One region of the Enterobacter sp. UPMP701 genome, then DNA from elsewhere that is predicted to be linked to it. Evidence: predicted binding sites of a transcription regulator. Region 1 holds the regulator's gene; each other region holds the start of a gene.

Region 1 (4,212 bases):
CCATCGTGCGCCAGCTGACGTACACGCTCAGCGTTATGCACGTTGATACCCTGATACAGGCGGTTCCAGGTAAAGCCGAGAATACGATCGGAAAGACGAATCATCTCGTAAGAGAAGTTCGCTGCGATCTCTTCCATCAGCGCAATGGCGTTCTGCTGGGCTTTCTCATGCGAAATTTTCTTGCTGCGCGCTTCGTCTTCAACGGCGCGGGCAATCGCTTTAGAGGCCAGCAGCTTGTTGAAGAGGTCCTGACGCGCCGGGAGGCGCGGCCCTACGGCCGCCAGACGCTGACGGGCGAAGTGCATACGCGCCACGCGCGCCAGTTTTTGCGCGATGATCTTATCGGTGCCGTGCTCGTCCGCCATTCGGCGCAGCGAAACGGAAGGGGAGAAACGCACAAAGCTGTCGCGTCCCAGCCAGGAGACAGCGAAGAACTTCTGGATGCCGTTAAGCATGCGCAGCGGCGGGTTCTCTTCGCCTTTTTCGCGGCCCGGACGGCGGCCAAACATTACCGATACCGGCACCATCTGCACATCCAGGTCAGGATTGCTGCGGTGCAGGTCGAGATAGTCGTGGAACAGCTTGATGGACTCTTCTTTCGGCGTGTAATAGGTAAACACGCGCGGCCCGCCGTGAATGAACACGTAGCGCGGCAGCAAAGTACCGTCAACTTCCAGCGGTTCAAGCGGGTCGGGTAAATCATGCGCCAGACACTGGGCGCGAAGCGTCAGCAGGTCTGCCTTCGAGTTATAAGGCAAAACATACATAATAGGGCGCGACGTATCGAGCCCCAGTTCCAGCGCGGGTTCTGCTGGGATAGACTTGCTTTTTACCAGTATGCTTAATGGTAAATTAAGTAATTTGTAGTAAATTCGTGGCCAGCCGGACATAAACGATGTAAAGCCTCTGGTTAATAATGCAATTGCGGCGCAAGGATAACAGAAAGCGCGCAAAATTTCTGTTGTTACCCGTCATACTTCAGGCGGCAGCGAAACGCGCTACGCCTTCTGTTACTGACGCTCTTTTTCAAAAAAGGTTCTTTTAATGGCCAATAATACCACTGGGTTAACGCGTATCATCAAAGCTGCCGGCTATTCATGGAAAGGTTTCCGTGCCGCCTGGGTTAATGAAGCTGCTTTTCGCCAGGAAGGGGTCGCCGCTATCGTCGCGGTTATCATCGCCTGTTTCCTTGATGTAGATGCCATTACCCGCGTGCTTCTCATCGGTTCCGTACTTCTGGTGATGATAGTGGAAATTCTCAATAGCGCTATTGAGGCCGTGGTCGACCGGATCGGCTCTGATTTTCACGAGCTCTCTGGCCGCGCGAAAGATATGGGCTCCGCCGCTGTCCTGCTGGCGATTATCACCGCAGCCATTACCTGGGTCACGCTGCTTTGGTCACATTTCCGATGAGCCTCGAGGAATAATTAAGTCCCTGGTTTTTTGTGCAGTTTTTGGTTCCAAAATCGCCTTTGACTGTATATACTCACAGCATAACTGTATATACACCCAGGGGGCGGAATGAAAGCATTAACGACCAGGCAGCAAGAGGTGTTTGATCTCATTCGGGATCATATCGGCCAGACGGGTATGCCACCCACGCGTGCGGAAATCGCTCAGCGTCTGGGCTTCCGTTCTCCGAATGCTGCCGAGGAACACCTGAAAGCGCTGGCGCGTAAGGGTGTGATTGAGATTGTGTCAGGCGCGTCGCGTGGTATCCGCCTGCTGGTGGAAGAAGAGACGGGCATTCCGCTGATAGGCCGTGTTGCTGCAGGTGAACCGCTGCTGGCACAACAGCATATAGAAGGTCACTACCAGGTCGATCCTGGCATGTTCAAACCGAGTGCTGATTTCCTGCTGCGTGTCAGCGGGATGTCCATGAAAGACATCGGTATCCTGGACGGCGATCTGCTGGCCGTTCACAAAACGCAGGATGTACGTAACGGCCAGGTGGTGGTCGCGCGTATTGATGATGAAGTCACCGTTAAGCGTTTGAAAAAACAGGGTAACACTGTTCAGTTGCTGCCCGAAAACAGCGAATTCACTCCGATTGTGGTCGATCTCCGCGAACAGAGCTTCTCTATTGAAGGTCTGGCTGTTGGCGTGATTCGTAACGGTGAATGGCTGTAATCTCTTTCTGACAGGCTACAGTTCAGCTGTAGCCTGCTTCATTTACCCTTCCCGGTATTTCTCATGTCACTGCTGACGGCATCTGATAAGGCATTGTGGCGTCTTGCCCTGCCGATGATTTTTTCCAATATCACCGTGCCCTTGCTGGGGCTGGTCGACACGGCCGTTATTGGTCATCTCGATTCCCCTGTTTATCTTGGCGGCGTGGCGATTGGTGCAACCGCAACCAGCTTCCTGTTTATGCTGCTGCTCTTTTTGCGGATGAGTACCACCGGGCTCACGGCACAGGCGTATGGTGCAAAAGACCCGTTACGCCTGGCTCGCGCGCTGGTGCAGCCGTTGATTCTGGCGCTTGGCGCGGGGGCGCTGATTGTTTTACTGCGCACGCCTCTGATAGACCTTGCGCTCCATATTGTTGGCGGCAGCGAGGCTGTGCTGGAGCAGGCGCGACGCTTCCTCGAAATCCGTTGGCTCAGTGCGCCTGCCTCGCTGGCTAATCTCGTTCTGCTTGGGTGGCTACTGGGGGTGCAGTACGCCCGTGCGCCCGTGATTTTGCTGGTCGTGGGAAACCTTCTCAACATTGCGCTCGATCTCTGGCTGGTGATAGGCCTGTGTATGGACGTGCGCGGGGCGGCACTGGCGACGGCGATTGCCGAATACGGAACCTTATTCATTGGGCTGTGGATGGTCTGGCGCGTGCTGGCTCTGCGCGGGATATCCCTTGTCATGATGAAAACCGCATGGCGCGGCAATATCCGTAAACTGCTGGCGCTCAACCGTGACATCATGCTGCGCTCGCTTCTGCTACAGCTCTGTTTTGGCGCGTTGACGGTTTTTGGCGCCCGTCTTGGGCCAGAGATTGTCGCGGTGAATGCGGTCCTGATGACATTGCTGACGTTTACCGCCTACGCGCTGGACGGCTTCGCCTATGCCGTTGAGGCCCATTCAGGGCAGGCGTACGGTGCGCGTGAAAGCGGCCAGCTTCGTGAGGTATGGCGCGCGGCGTGCCGTCAGTCGGGCCTGGTCGCGCTGGCGTTCGCACTGATTTACGCCTGCTTTGGTCGCGACATTATTGCATTACTCACTTCGCTCCCGTCTTTACGCGAACTTGCGGGCCACTACATCGTCTGGCAGGTGATTTTGCCGGTGGTAGGCGTCTGGTGTTATCTGCTGGACGGCATGTTTATCGGTGCAACGCGCGGCGCGGAAATGCGCAACAGTATGGCGATCGCGGCGGCGGGGTTTGGTCTGACGCTGCTGACGCTTCCCTGGCTGGGTAATCACGGTTTGTGGCTGGCGCTTGCGGTATTCCTCTCCCTGCGCGGCCTGTCGCTTGCCTTTATCTGGCATCGTCACTGGCAAAATAATACCTGGCTTCCATCCCGTTACGATATATCGTGACGGTTAAAGATTCCGAATATGAAATCAACTGCCGAATCCTTAACTACAATAATTATTACGTCCAGCAGAAAAGAACGTAACGGACGTTACGACCCGACGCTTAACTAAGAGGACACGATGATGAATAAAGACGAAATCGGCGGCAACTGGAAGCAGTTCAAAGGTAAAGCGAAAGAACAGTGGGGTAAGCTGACTGATGACGATATGACCGTCATTGAAGGTAAACGCGATCAGCTTGTCGGTAAAATTCAGGAACGTTACGGCTACGCGAAAGATCAGGCGGAAAACGAAGTCAAAGACTGGGAAACCCGCAACGACTACCGCTGGTAACGCTGAATCACCCACACAGGCGGCTTAAAGCCGCCTTTTCTTTTGCCCTTAACGCGGCTTTTTCTTCACCAGAATTGAGTGGTCGTGCTGACACGCATCCTGATGCCGACAGGCTTCCACCTCAACGCATGCTGAACACAACCCGTGTGCTTCAATCACGTTATGACGCAGGGCAAAACCCATTTTTGCCGCCAGCGTATGCATAATATCCTCTACGCCTTCCGCTCCCTCTTCTTTAACCACGCCGCAACGATCGCAGATAAACATGGCCGATGTATGCGTTGGCTGATCGAAAAGGTGGCACAGCACATAGCTGTTTGTGGATTCGACTTTATGCACAAACCCTTGTTC
Region 2 (4,212 bases), on a different contig from region 1:
TGACCGCGCCAGGCTGCGGCAGGTAGTCATCCGCGGGCTTGCAGTAAAAGACCTCGGGCTCGCCAATGATATTGAATTCGTCGTCAGTGCGGATGGCGGCAAACTGCGCCGGTCGGTCCAGCGCCGGGTGCGTGCCAAAGGTTTCATAGTCGTGGAATAAAAAAGTCGGGCGTGCGGCAGAGTCAGACACCAGTAATACCATCCTGTTAAAAAAATGACGTCACTATGGTAAACGATCGTGCGGTTCAGACCGAATAAAAAGCGCCGCCGTGGTGCAAATTTGCGCGTCAGCTTCAGAGAAAAATCTGCGCTCTGTCACATTTTTTTTCAATTAAGCCAGGTAACGACATCAGAACTCCCGTAAAAAGGTCATCGATTTTTAATGACCTGAGGATATACCGTTGAAACGCCGTCTGTTTATTGCTGTTTCTTTACTCGCTTCGAGTGTCTCATCTGCTTTTGCGGCCGAACCACTGGATTTTTCGCCGCAGCCTCCGGCCATTCAGGCGGGCTCATGGGTGCTGATGGATTACACGACTGGTCAGATCTTAACGGCGGGCAACGAACATCAGCAACGCAATCCGGCGAGCCTGACTAAGCTGATGACGGGCTATGTGGTCGATCGGGCCATTGATAGCCACCGCATTACGCCGGACGACATTGTCACCGTAGGACGTGATGCCTGGGCAAAGGGGAATCCGGTTTTTGACGGATCGTCGCTGATGTTTCTGAAAGAGGGCGATCGCGTCTCCGTGCGAGACCTGAGCCGCGGGCTGATTGTCGATTCCGGCAACGACGCCTGCGTGGCGCTGGCCGATCACGTGGCGGGTGGACAGCCGCAGTTTGTGAAGATGATGAACGACTACGTGCAAAAGCTGAACCTGCGCGACACCCACTTTGAAACCGTTCATGGGCTGGATGCGCCGGGCCAGCACAGCTCAGCTTACGATCTGGCCGTGCTCTCCCGCGCCATCATCCACGGTGAGCCCGAGTTTTATCATATGTACAGCGAGAAGAGCCTGACCTGGAACGGGATCACCCAGCAGAACCGTAACGGTCTGCTGTGGGATAAGACCATGAACGTTGACGGGCTGAAAACGGGGCACACCTCGGGTGCGGGCTTTAACCTGATTGCTTCCGCGGTGGACGGCCAGCGTCGTTTGATCGCGGTGGTGATGGGGGCCGACAGTCCGAAAGGGCGCGAGGACCAGGCACGCAAGCTTCTGCACTGGGGACAGCAAAATTTTGATACGGTGCAGATCCTGCATAACGGTAAAAAAGTGGGGACAGAGCGTATCTGGTACGGTGATAAAGAACAGATAAGCCTGGGCACCGATCAGGACTTCTGGCTGGCCTTGCCGAAAGCGGAAGTGCCGAACATCAAAGCCAAATACGTGCTGGATAAAAAAGAGCTGGAAGCGCCGATTGCCGCCCATCAGCGGGTCGGGGAGATCCAGCTCTACGATCGCGACAAAGTTGTGGCGCACTGGCCGCTGGTCACTCTGGAAGCCGTTGATAAGGGCGGCGTATTCTCACGCCTGAGCGATTATCTTCACCACACGCTGTAACCCGCTGATGAGCAGACTGGCAGGGTTGCGAGTCTGCTCACATAATAAACACTCCTCGTTTGCCGATAATAGAAATCCTGCTTTATAGTGTATAAATATACAGTAATAATCGGAGGCAGCATGGACTACAGCATCGAGCAGCAACAGAAGCGTAAAATTGCGGGTTTTCATCTTGTTGGGCCGTGGGAAAAAACGGTCAAGCAGGGCTTTGAACAGCTGGTCATGTGGGTGGACGGGCGTCACATTGAGCCGCTGGAGTGGGTGGCGGTCTACTACGATAACCCCGATGAGGTCCCGGCAGAAAAACTGCGCTGCGATACGGCCGTTACGGTACCGGATGATTTCGTCATCCCGGAAAATAGCGAAGGGGTGATGATGACGGAAATCGCGGCCGGTGATTATGCCGTGGCAACGGCGCGCGTGGAAAACTACGACTTTGCGACCCCGTGGTATCAGTTCTTTAATTCCCTGCTGCAGGACAATAAATACCAGATGGCGCTCAAGCCCTGCTTTGAGCGCTATCTCAATGATGGCAACGCCGACGGCTACTGGGATATTGAAATGTTCATCGCAGTAGAGCACAAAACGGTTTAAGCCTGTTTAATGAAGGGTTTTTCAGCCGGGAGCGATCCGCCCGGCTGAAAACACAGTACAATTGTGGTTTGCCGTGTAGCTGGAGAGCGGGTGTGCGTCCCGACAAATCATTAACCCCTTTTGAAATTCGCTTATACAAACATTACCGCGTGGTGCACGGGTGCCGCATTGCGCTGGCATTTGTGCTGACGTTTGTACTGGTCCGGCTGCTGGATGTGCCTGAAGGGACATGGCCGCTGATCACGCTGGTAGTGGTGATGGGGCCTATCTCATTTTGGGGGAACGTTGTCCCGCGTGCCTTCGAGCGTATTGGCGGTACCGTTCTCGGCTCCGCCCTGGGGCTTATCGCTCTGAAGCTGGAGCTGATCTCTTTTCCGGTGATGCTGGCATGGTGCGGTGCCGCCATGTTCCTGTGCGGCTGGCTGGCGCTGGGCAAACGGCCCTATCAGGCGCTGCTGATTGGTATCACTCTCGCGGTCGTGGTCGGCGCGCCCGCCGGGGATATGACCACGGCGCTGTGGCGAAGCGGGGATGTTATTCTGGGATCGCTGCTCGCCATGTTGTTTACCGGCATCTGGCCGCAGCGGGCTTTTTTGCACTGGCGTATCCAGATGGCCAACTATGTCACAGCCTTTAACCGCGTCTATCAGGCCGGTTTTTCCCCTAATCTTGTTGAACGTCCGCGGCTGGAAAAGCATCTGCAAACCATACTCAACGACGTGGTCAAAATGCGCGGCCTGATCACACCTGCCAGCAAAGAGACTCATATTCAGAAAGCGATTTTCGAAGCTATCCAGACGGTCAGCCGCAATCTGGTGTGCATACTTGAACTGCAAATCAACGCGCACTGGGCCTCGCGTCCCAGCCACCTGTTGATGCTAAACGCGCAGACCCTCAAAGAGACGCAGATGATGACGCAACAAACTCTGCTGACCATCGCCCATGCACTCTATGAAGGCAACCCGCAGCCCGTTCTGGCGAACAGCGAGCGTCTGAATGAAATCGTGGCAGAGCTGAAACAGCTGATCAACGAGCGGCAGGGCGATAACGTGGCGGAAACGCCCATCCATGGTTATGTCTGGCTGAGCCTGGAACTGGCGCGCCAGCTTGAGCTGCTATCGCACCTGATTTGCCGGGCGCTGCGCAAATAAAACGCGGAAGTGACGCCTGCTGCTTCGATTCAGCAGCAATTGGGGTTATGATAGCTTTAAACGATATAGCCATTGTCATTCGCAGCCGCTGTCAGTAAGGTTATTGTTACAACGGTTGCTTTAACGAATCCGAATCTCACATTATCAGGGGTGTAAAAATGGAAACTACCAAGCCTTCGTTCCAGGATGTTCTGGAATTCGTCCGCCTGTTCCGCCGCAAAAACAAACTGCAGCGTGAAATCCAGGACGTTGAGAAGAAGATCCGTGACAACCAGAAGCGTGTTCTGCTGCTCGACAACCTGAGCGACTACATCAAGCCAGGCATGAGCGTTGAAGCTATTCAGGGCATCATTGCCAGCATGAAGAGCGACTATGAAGACCGCGTTGATGACTACATCATCAAAAATGCGGAGCTGTCCAAAGAGCGTCGCGACATCTCTAAGAAGCTGAAAGTGATGGGCGAAATCAAAAACGCCGAAGCAAAAAGCGAGTAATCGCAGCGAATTGTGAAAAAGGCTCTCTGGTGACAGAGAGCTTTTTTATTTGACGATCAACGGTCAGTTGGTTTTGTCGGTCAGGCGCAGCCGCCACCCGACACTTTTACCCGACGCAGAAAAGCAAAAAGCCTGCTTTAAAAGCAGGCTTTTTAAATTTGGCTCCTCTGACTGGACTCGAACCAGTGACATACGGATTAACAGTCCGCCGTTCTACCGACTGAACTACAGAGGAATCGTTGTGGAGGCTTATCTTAGCGGCGAAAAAAGTTTTGTCAAACCTGATCTTAGGGAAAATCGACTGATTGCCGATTCTGTCGTCAGTTTGTTGTAATTCCACACATCTTTTCAGGCAAAATACTTTGCAGGATTAGCATTTCTCCCCCATCATTTGAAATGAAGTTT
Region 3 (4,212 bases), on a different contig from region 1:
GCCCGTACCGCCAGCCAGATCGAGAACCGTTTGTCCACGACGCACACCGCTACAGTCGATGGTGAAGCGCTTCCACAAGCGATGAATGCCGAACGACATCAAGTCATTCATCACATCGTACTTCGCCGCCACGGAATGAAATACGTGGGCCACCATGTCCGCTTTCTGTGCTTTGGCTACAGTCTGAAAGCCAAAGTGCGTCGTGTCTTGTGAATCGTCAACCATCTCAGAGCCTGCTAATCAGTCAAATGTTCGTGAAGTGTAACAGATTGGGCGCAATTGCCCTACGATTCAACCACCGCGAAAGAAACGCACAGGCGGCTCACCTGGCGATAAATCCACCGCTAAATCGTTGTCCTGGCTGGGGGTATTTTGTTCATCTATGCCTTCACGCAGTCGAAACTCTTCGTCCTGCGCTGTCGCCTGTTCAGCCAAATCCGGATTAATCTCGCGTTTAACTTCGACCCCCAAACTGCGAAACGCTTCGGCCTGCGCCAGCAGGTTGCCACGTCCGGAGGCGAGCTTTTTCATCGCCTGGCGGTAGTTATCCTGCGCGCGATCCAGGCTCTGCCCGACTGATGACATGTCGTCCACGAAGAGGCGCATTTTGTCGTACAGCTTGCTGGCACGATCGGCAATCTGCTGCGCGTTGCGGCTCTGGTGCTCATAGCGCCACAGGTTGGCAATAGTACGTAACGCCACCAGCAGCGTGGTGGGGCTGACCAGCATAATGTTATTTTTGAGCGCTTCGGTGATCAGTTCAGGCTGTCTGTCTAGCGCCAGCAAAAACGCGGGCTCAACCGGGATAAACATCAGGACATAGTCCAGCGAGCGGAGACCCGGCAGCTGCTGGTAGTCTTTTCTGCCGAGCAGGCGAATGTGGTTACGCACGGAGGCAATGTGCTCCTGCAGCGCCGATTCGCGGGTGTAGTCATCTTCCGCGTTGAAGTAGCGCTCATAGGCCACCAGCGTCATTTTGGCGTCAATTACCACATCTTTACCCTGCGGCAGCCGCACAATGACATCCGGCTGCATGCGTGAGCGGGCATCGTTCTCAATGCTGACCTGCGTTTCATATTCATATCCTTCGCGCAGGCCGGAGGCCTCCAGCACGCGCGTCAGCACCACTTCTCCCCAGTTCCCCTGGGTTTTGTTATCGCCTTTAAGTGCGCGCGTCAGGTTGACCGCCTCCTGCGCCATCTGGGCATTCAGCTGCTGAAGATTACGGATCTCATGCGCCAGCGTGTGGCGTTCGCGGGCTTCCTGGCCAAAGCTGTCCTGCACCTGACGACGAAAGCCGTCCAGCTGTTCGCGCAGCGGCGTCAGCAGGCTGTTCAGGCTCTGGCGGTTTTGCTCGTCGACGCGGCGGTTGCTGTGCTCAAAAATTCGGTTGGCGAGGTTCTCAAACTGCTCGCTGAGGCGCTGCTCGCTGTTGATCATCTGGCGGATTTTGTCTTCCGCATGCAGTTGGGTGGATTCAAGGCGGGTGGTCACTTCGCGGAGATCGGCCTCCAGCGAGGTGTTGATATCACGCAGATTGCGCAGCTCATTATTGAGCAGCTCGCACTCGTCGCGCCAGTGGTCGCTCAGCGCAAGCTGTTGCTTTGCTGCGCTGAGGTCAGCGACGATCTCTTCGCGCTCTGCCAGTTGCTCGGCTTTCTGCTGCGCGTGCTGGTAGCTGGAAATCAGCCAGCCTATCCCCACGCCCGCCAGCGCAATCACCGCATAAATCAGGACTGAGATATCCACAATGCCCCCTGCATCAACGTATTACCTGCACAAAATAAGATTGTGCTGTATAAACGTCCAGTTTGAAAGGGTTTTCCTGCGAGGCGTTACGCAAAAAATAAAGGCCGAACGTGTCGGCCTTTTATCTCTGAGAGGAGGACTAGATCAGACGGCGAGCCGCTTCCACCACGATTTTTACCGCATGACTTTCGGTTTGCTTCATGGTTTCGGCGTTCGGGATCTCCTGCTGGGTGCGGTTGACGATAACGCCCGCCACCATACCGGCACGCAGACCCTGGCTTGCGCACATGGTCAGCAGCGTTGCGGATTCCATCTCGTAGTTCATCACGCCCATGGACTGCCACTCTTCCATAGAGCCTTTGAAGCGGCTCACCACGCGACCAGAGAAGGTGTCGTAACGCTCCTGGCCAGGGTAGAAGGTATCTGAAGAGGCCGTTACGCCCACGTGGGTGGTTGCGCCCACGGATTTCGCGGCTTCAACCAGCGCGGTGGTGCATTCGAAATCTGCCACTGCCGGGAATTCCATCGGTGCAAAGTGCAGGCTTGCCCCGTCCAGACGGACGGATGCGGTCGTAACCAGCACGTCGCCCACGTTAATGTGCGGCTGGATCGCGCCGGTCGTACCGATACGCAGGAAGGTACGAATGCCCAGCTGCGCCAGCTCTTCAACCGCAATAGAGGTAGACGGACCACCGATACCGGTAGAGCACACAATCACCGCTTTGCCATCCAGCTCTGCGCGCCAGGTGGTGAATTCACGATGGGCAGCCAGCTTGACCGGCTTATCCATCAGCGCGGCGATCTTTTCCACACGCTCCGGATCGCCAGGGACGATAGCGAGCGTAGCCCCTTGTAAATCGTTTTTAGTGAGGCCGAGATGAAAAACATCAGACTTAGACATAGGTGACTCCTCTGTGGGTCGGTTAGTCAGAAGAAGTAAAACGGTACTTTACAGAAGCGGTAAGCATAATTTCGTGACACACCTCACCATGAATGAAAATGATTGCATTGAATTTCCATCAAAAAGTGATTTACATCACATTAACAAGTTATATCGTCGGGTGCTGCACAAAAGATAGACCGTTTAAGGCACTGTGGGTTGTTAACCTGGTGTCTATATTTACCTTTGCGCTAACTCATTGGTACGGAGAATGCCATGACTGAAAAAACCGGATTTGCACCTGCTGCGGCTCCGCATGCTTCAACCATCGTCTCAACCTCAGAAGACGCCATTACGGCGGGCGAGACCTCCATTCCCTCGCAGGGGGAAAATATGCCTGCTTATCACGCACGCCCCAGGACGGAAGACGGCCCGCTGCCCATCGTGATTGTGGTTCAGGAGATTTTCGGCGTTCACGAACATATTCGCGATATCTGCCGGCGCCTGGCGCTGGAAGGTTATCTGGCCGTTGCGCCAGAGCTCTACTTCCGTCAGGGCGATCCCAATGACTACAGCGATATCCCGACGCTGTTCAGTAACCTGGTGAGCAAAGTGCCAGATGCGCAGGTGCTGGCCGATCTCGACCATGTTGCCAGCTGGGCGGCGCGCAACGGCGGTGACCCGCATCGCTTAATGGTGACCGGCTTCTGCTGGGGCGGACGCATCAGCTGGCTTTATGCCGCGCATAACCCGCAGCTGAAAGCTGCCGTGGCCTGGTACGGCAAACTGGTGGGCGAAAAGACCCTGAACTCGCCGAAACATCCGGTTGATATCGCAACGGATTTAAATGCCCCGGTGTTAGGGCTTTATGGCGGCCAGGACACCGGCATTCCGCTTGATACCGTCGAGACGATGCGCCACGCGCTACGCGCGGCGAATGCGAAGGCGGAGATTGTGGTTTACCCGGATGCCAGACACGCGTTTAACGCCGATTATCGTCCGAGCTACCACGCGGAGTCGGCGAAAGATGGCTGGCAGAGAATGCTGGCGTGGTTTAGCCAGTACGGCGGGAAGAAATAAATGCATTGCAGCCCCGGCAAGCGTCGGGGCTGCGTCAGGCCTTAATTCAGGCCGAGATGTTTCCACAGATCGTCCATCGGCAGCGTGGCCAGCGCGATACACTCATCCGCCGCGCCATACCAGATATGCAGCGTGTCATTACGCACCAGCGCCCCGCAGGTAAAGACGACGTTACCGAAAAAGCCTTCACGCTCATAGGGCGCACTCGGCTCCAGCAGCGGCACAGTCGATTTGGCAACGAGGGTGAGCGGGTCTTCAGGATCCAGAAGCAGAGCGCCCAGGCAGTAACGCAGGCTGGCGTCCACGCCGTGATAAATTTCCAGCCAGCCGCGCGCGGTCTTGATCAGCGGCGCACCGCCACCAGATTTAAGCGCATCCCATTCGTCCCCCGAGCGTCCCAACAGATGCTGATGGTTTCCCCAGTGCAGCATATCGGGTGACTCGCAGATCCATATTTCCGGGTGGCCGAAATGGCAGGGCGCAGGCCGGGTAAGCGCCCGGTA
Region 4 (4,212 bases), on a different contig from region 1:
GTGCGGCAGGCTCTGCTGGTTTCTCCGGTACTGCAGCTTTACTCACGCCAGCCGTACCGGCCATCTGCTGAACCAGAACCTGCAGCTCGCTGACCGTGCCGGGCGGTACCGGCATGCTGGCCAGCAGACGCGGCAGTTCCGGCGCAGTCGTATGCAGGGCCAGACCGGTGATAATCAGGTTTCTCAGCAGCTCTCCACGCAGGCGCGAAGACACCCCCGTCAGCACACGCTCAACCCGTTCACTGCTCCGGTCATCCAGAAGCGTCAGGGTGTAACGCCGGCGCTGGTATTCCGTATCCGGTGACATGGCCAGAGCCGCCACGCCACCATCAGGCTCATCAGGAAGTCCTGAGAGTGAAGACCAGGTGCCGGATACCAGGGCCATTACGGCGCATAGCCGGATGGCGCTCAGCTGCCCGTCAAAGAACACCGGGATCATCGCTGGTAAACGGGCATCCGTCTGGTACATCACCGCCCCGGCGGTGGCGGCGGTCCGGATGAAGTCACCGCGCAGGGGCTGTGAGATGGTGCTGATGGTCGCCATCGCCGCGATGTCGGTGCGATCGTCGCTGTGCAGATAGAAAGAATACTGGCCGTCCGGCACGTTTAGTCCTCTTTATTGTAAAGGGCAATCTCTCTGGCCAGCGCCAGCTGCGGATCGCCTATAACCTCGATACGGTCAGGAGCCAGAGGCCAGGCCTGACGGATAGCCTCTTCAATGAGGGATGCCCCTCCCCCGACCAGGAATACCCGGTTAACGTTCCTGAAGGCCGTCAGCTCACTGGTGACACGCGCGCCCAGGGAAGTGATTGCCTCTGTAATTTTATTCAGAACATCGTCGATTTTTCCGGCATCGTTGATCACACGCTGCAGATACTGACGATCGTTGCGGTTGCGGATGACCGTGTCAGCAATAAGCGCGCTGGTTTCGCTGTCTGCAGCCCGCAGCGCGCCTGCAGCTGCGCGGGTGACCTGCGACACGCCGACAGACGGATTGCCGTGTACCGCACTGATATCGTCAAACTGTCCGACAATCACGCCGGCATCGAGCGTGGTTCCGCCGAGATCGATAATCAGGGTGGTCTCTGCGGGTCCGGGCTTCAGCTCCGCGAGACGGGAGAACGCCGCCGGCAGTGATTCCGGCATCACCTTCACGTCCGTTACGGTAAATGCCCTGCCCTTATTCAGAACCAGCTCACGCATCAGGTTTTCCCGTTTGCGTCGGATGTTCTCCTCGTTCCGCTGGCAGTCCCCGCCATAATACTCGCTCAGGGGCAGCGTCACGGTCAGGCTCACCGGCTGCGGCTCAAGCCCGCTGTTCAGCAGCGCATGATGCACGGCCAGCAGGTTGAGATCACCGTACTGATACTCCACGTTTGTTGTCGGGATGGCATCCCGGCTGACGCTGTCCCAGGTGTATTTCAGCGTGCCCACCTGATAGTTGAACGTTGCAGCACTGAACTCCGCCACTTTCCAGCCATGCCGGAAGGAGTTAGCAGAAACCCGGGTCTGCAGCTCGTTTCCTTCAAACCATGCCAGCTTAACATTAGTTGAACCATCATCGCAGTAAATATTCATCATTATGCTCCGTCAATTAAACTCAATTTGATACATATTATAAGAGCAAAATGGAAAAATAAAAGCCTTATTTCTCATTATGAGTAACACTAGGGGATCAAAATGATGTTTACGAACATTTTGAGTAGCTTAGGTTACTCACTCTGTTCATGGCGCAGGCGATCTGGATTATCCTCACGCTGTTAAATATACTGTATAAATAACCAGTATATTTAGACGTCAGGAGGAAAGATGAAACTGCAGCTTTTCAGCACCGGGAAAGAACTCCCGCCACAGGCCCATCCGTTGTTTGCAGACCTTGCCAGCTGCGGTTTTCCCAGCCCTGCAGCTGACTATGTCGAATCCGATCTGGATCTCCATGATTACTGCATACGGCATCCGAGCGCGACTTACTACCTTCGCGCCAGCGGAGACAGCATGGCCGACGGCAGCCTGTACAATGGCGATCTGCTGGTTGTGGACTGTGCCGAGAAGCCCCGGCATGGCGATATTGTTGTGGCCAGCGTGCAGGGGGAGTTTACGGTCAAACGGCTGCTGCTGACGCCACGACTGACGCTGCAGCCCATGAACGCCGCCTGGTCGCCGATTTATCCCGACCCGGACGATCTGGATATCTTTGGTGTCGTCACGCACATCATCCACCGCCCGAGGGAGATGTACTGATGTTTGCCCTGGCCGATGTGAACAGCTTTTATGCCAGCTGCGAACGTGTTTTCCGCCCGGATTTGAAAGGAAAGCCAATCGTCGTCTTGAGCAACAACGACGGAAATGTGATCGCGCGCAGCGCCGAGGCAAAGCCCTGGATCAAAATGGGCACCCCGTGGTTCCAGATAAAAAATGAGCCCTACCCGGAACAAATATATTGTTTTTCAAGCAATTATGAGCTTTACGCTTCGATGTCGGCGCGCGTGATGAGCTGTCTGGAGGAGCTGGCTCCCAGGGTGGAACAGTATTCGATTGACGAGATGTTCCTCGACCTGACCGGCGTTGAGCACTGCATGGCTCTGGAGGACTTCGGCCGGCAGCTGCGCCAGCACGTATATGACTGTACCCGGCTGACCATCGGAGTGGGGGCTGCGCCTACAAAAACCCTTGCAAAATCAGCCCAGTGGGCCTCAAAGGAGTGGAAACAGTTTCGTGGTGTGCTCGCCCTGACCCGGGGGAATCCTCAGCGAACGCGGAAACTGCTTTCACTGCAGCCGGTCGAAGAGATCTGGGGCGTGGGAAACCGTATTGCACGCAAGCCCAATGTACTGGGCATTAAGACCGCGCTCGATCTGGCCCTGACGAACCCGGCCTTCATCCGGAAAAATTTCTCCGTCGTTCTCGAGCGAACAGTGCGCGAACTGAACGGGGAAAGCTGCATGTCGCTTGAAGAAGCCCCGCCAACGAAACAGCAGATCGTCTGCAGCCGCAGTTTTGGAGAGAAAATCACGGAGTACGATTCGCTGCGGCAGGCTGTCTGTCAGTACGCAGAGCGGGCCTCAGAAAAGCTGCGTAAAGAGCGCCAGTATTGCCGGCATATTTCCGTTTTCATCAAAACGTCTCCATTCGCCGTTAAAGAGCCGTATTACGGCAACGTGGCCACGGTGAAACTACTTACCCCCACTCAGGACACCCGAGATGTCATTGCGGCCGCCACAGCGGCTCTGGAGCGTATCTGGAAGGATGGGCACAGGTATGCCAAAGCCGGTGTGATGCTGAATGACTTCACTGACTCAGGCGTTTCGCAGCTACAACTGTTCGACGAACGTCCGCCACGTCCTCACAGCGCTGAGCTGATGAAGGTTCTCGATGGCATTAATCATTCTGGTCTGGGACAGGTCTGGTTTGCCGAACGAGGGATTGCGCCATCCTGGCAAATGAAACGTGACATGCTCTCCCCTGCGTACACGACTCGCTGGAAAGATATCCCCATTGCAAGGATCAGTTAAATTTCGCCTTTCAAGAGAGCCAGTAGTGCTCGCCGCAGCCGAACGACAGGGCGAAGCCCGCGAGTGAGCGAGGAAGCACCAGGGAACTGAACGGACATATTCCGCTTACGCTCGGTGTTTAATGGATACCCCACTCTGCTTGATCCACTTATCCACTTATCCACGTGCATATTTTTATAAGATCTTTTTAAAGGGTTGTTAGGTTTACCTTTTTAGAATGCCTCTCAGCCCTTTATTCATGCGGGTTTGAGAAGGATCTGTGTGACAATCTGCCCTCTCAGTGTGACAAATCACCCTCAACCACCCTCTTAAAGGGTGACAAATTGCCCTTAACCCTGTGACAAATTGCCCTCATGATTTGCTGTATTCCACAAAGTTATCCCTACCTGTTGACTCTTTTTCAATTAGTGTGACAATCTTAAATCCTGTCACACTTTACACGGACCTGACATGACGGAAATTGCGGTTATCAACCATAAAAAACGTAAGAATAGCCCGCGAATTGTCCAGTCAAACGAACTGACTGAGGCGGCATACAGTCTTTCTCGCGACCAAAAGCGTATGCTTTATCTCTTTGTGGACCAGATCAGAAAATCTGACGGTACGCTGCAGGAGCATGACGGGATATGTGAAATTCAGGTCGCCAAGTATGCGGAAACTTTCGGGTTGACCTCCGCCGAGGCCAGCAAAGATATCCGTC

Evidence for each region. Region 1 encodes LexA, which represses DNA repair genes until DNA is damaged. Its sites were predicted from a motif close to TNCTGTATGTACATACAGNA; they were not measured.
Region 2: sbmC (DNA gyrase inhibitor SbmC) is a predicted target of LexA. The motif match lies at 1,654-1,673, and genes of this name have one in related genera.
Region 3: rmuC (DNA recombination protein RmuC) is a predicted target of LexA. The motif match lies at 1,793-1,812, and genes of this name have one in related genera.
Region 4: umuD (translesion error-prone DNA polymerase V autoproteolytic subunit) is a predicted target of LexA. The motif match lies at 1,768-1,787, and genes of this name have one in related genera.

The regions. Positions count from the first base shown of each region.
Region 1 is NZ_JBSKJN010000011.1:69,152-73,363, reverse strand. It holds gene plsB (glycerol-3-phosphate 1-O-acyltransferase PlsB) at 1-890, opposite strand, end outside; gene ACWKXT_RS19610 (diacylglycerol kinase) at 1,045-1,413, shown strand; gene lexA (transcriptional repressor LexA) at 1,522-2,130, shown strand; gene dinF (MATE family efflux transporter DinF) at 2,194-3,531, shown strand; gene ACWKXT_RS19595 (CsbD family protein) at 3,652-3,861, shown strand; gene zur (zinc uptake transcriptional repressor Zur) at 3,910-4,212, opposite strand, start outside.
Region 2 is NZ_JBSKJN010000003.1:258,888-263,099, forward strand. It holds gene sbcB (exodeoxyribonuclease I) at 1-202, opposite strand, end outside; gene dacD (serine-type D-Ala-D-Ala carboxypeptidase DacD) at 402-1,568, shown strand; gene sbmC (DNA gyrase inhibitor SbmC) at 1,689-2,162, shown strand; gene ACWKXT_RS09880 (FUSC family protein) at 2,255-3,313, shown strand; gene ACWKXT_RS09885 (DUF496 family protein) at 3,472-3,807, shown strand; tRNA gene ACWKXT_RS09890 (tRNA-Asn) at 3,967-4,042, opposite strand; gene emmdR (multidrug efflux MATE transporter EmmdR) at 4,204-4,212, shown strand, end outside.
Region 3 is NZ_JBSKJN010000014.1:16,089-20,300, forward strand. It holds gene ubiE (bifunctional demethylmenaquinone methyltransferase/2-methoxy-6-polyprenyl-1,4-benzoquinol methylase UbiE) at 1-225, opposite strand, end outside; gene rmuC (DNA recombination protein RmuC) at 292-1,749, opposite strand; gene udp (uridine phosphorylase) at 1,889-2,650, opposite strand; gene ACWKXT_RS20905 (dienelactone hydrolase family protein) at 2,906-3,709, shown strand; gene ACWKXT_RS20910 (glycoside hydrolase family 130 protein) at 3,751-4,212, opposite strand, start outside.
Region 4 is NZ_JBSKJN010000023.1:12,495-16,706, reverse strand. It holds gene ACWKXT_RS23680 (plasmid partitioning/stability family protein) at 1-604, opposite strand, end outside; gene parM (plasmid segregation protein ParM domain-containing protein) at 607-1,578, opposite strand; gene umuD (translesion error-prone DNA polymerase V autoproteolytic subunit) at 1,810-2,241, shown strand; gene ACWKXT_RS23665 (Y-family DNA polymerase) at 2,241-3,512, shown strand; gene repE (replication initiation protein RepE) at 3,963-4,212, shown strand, end outside.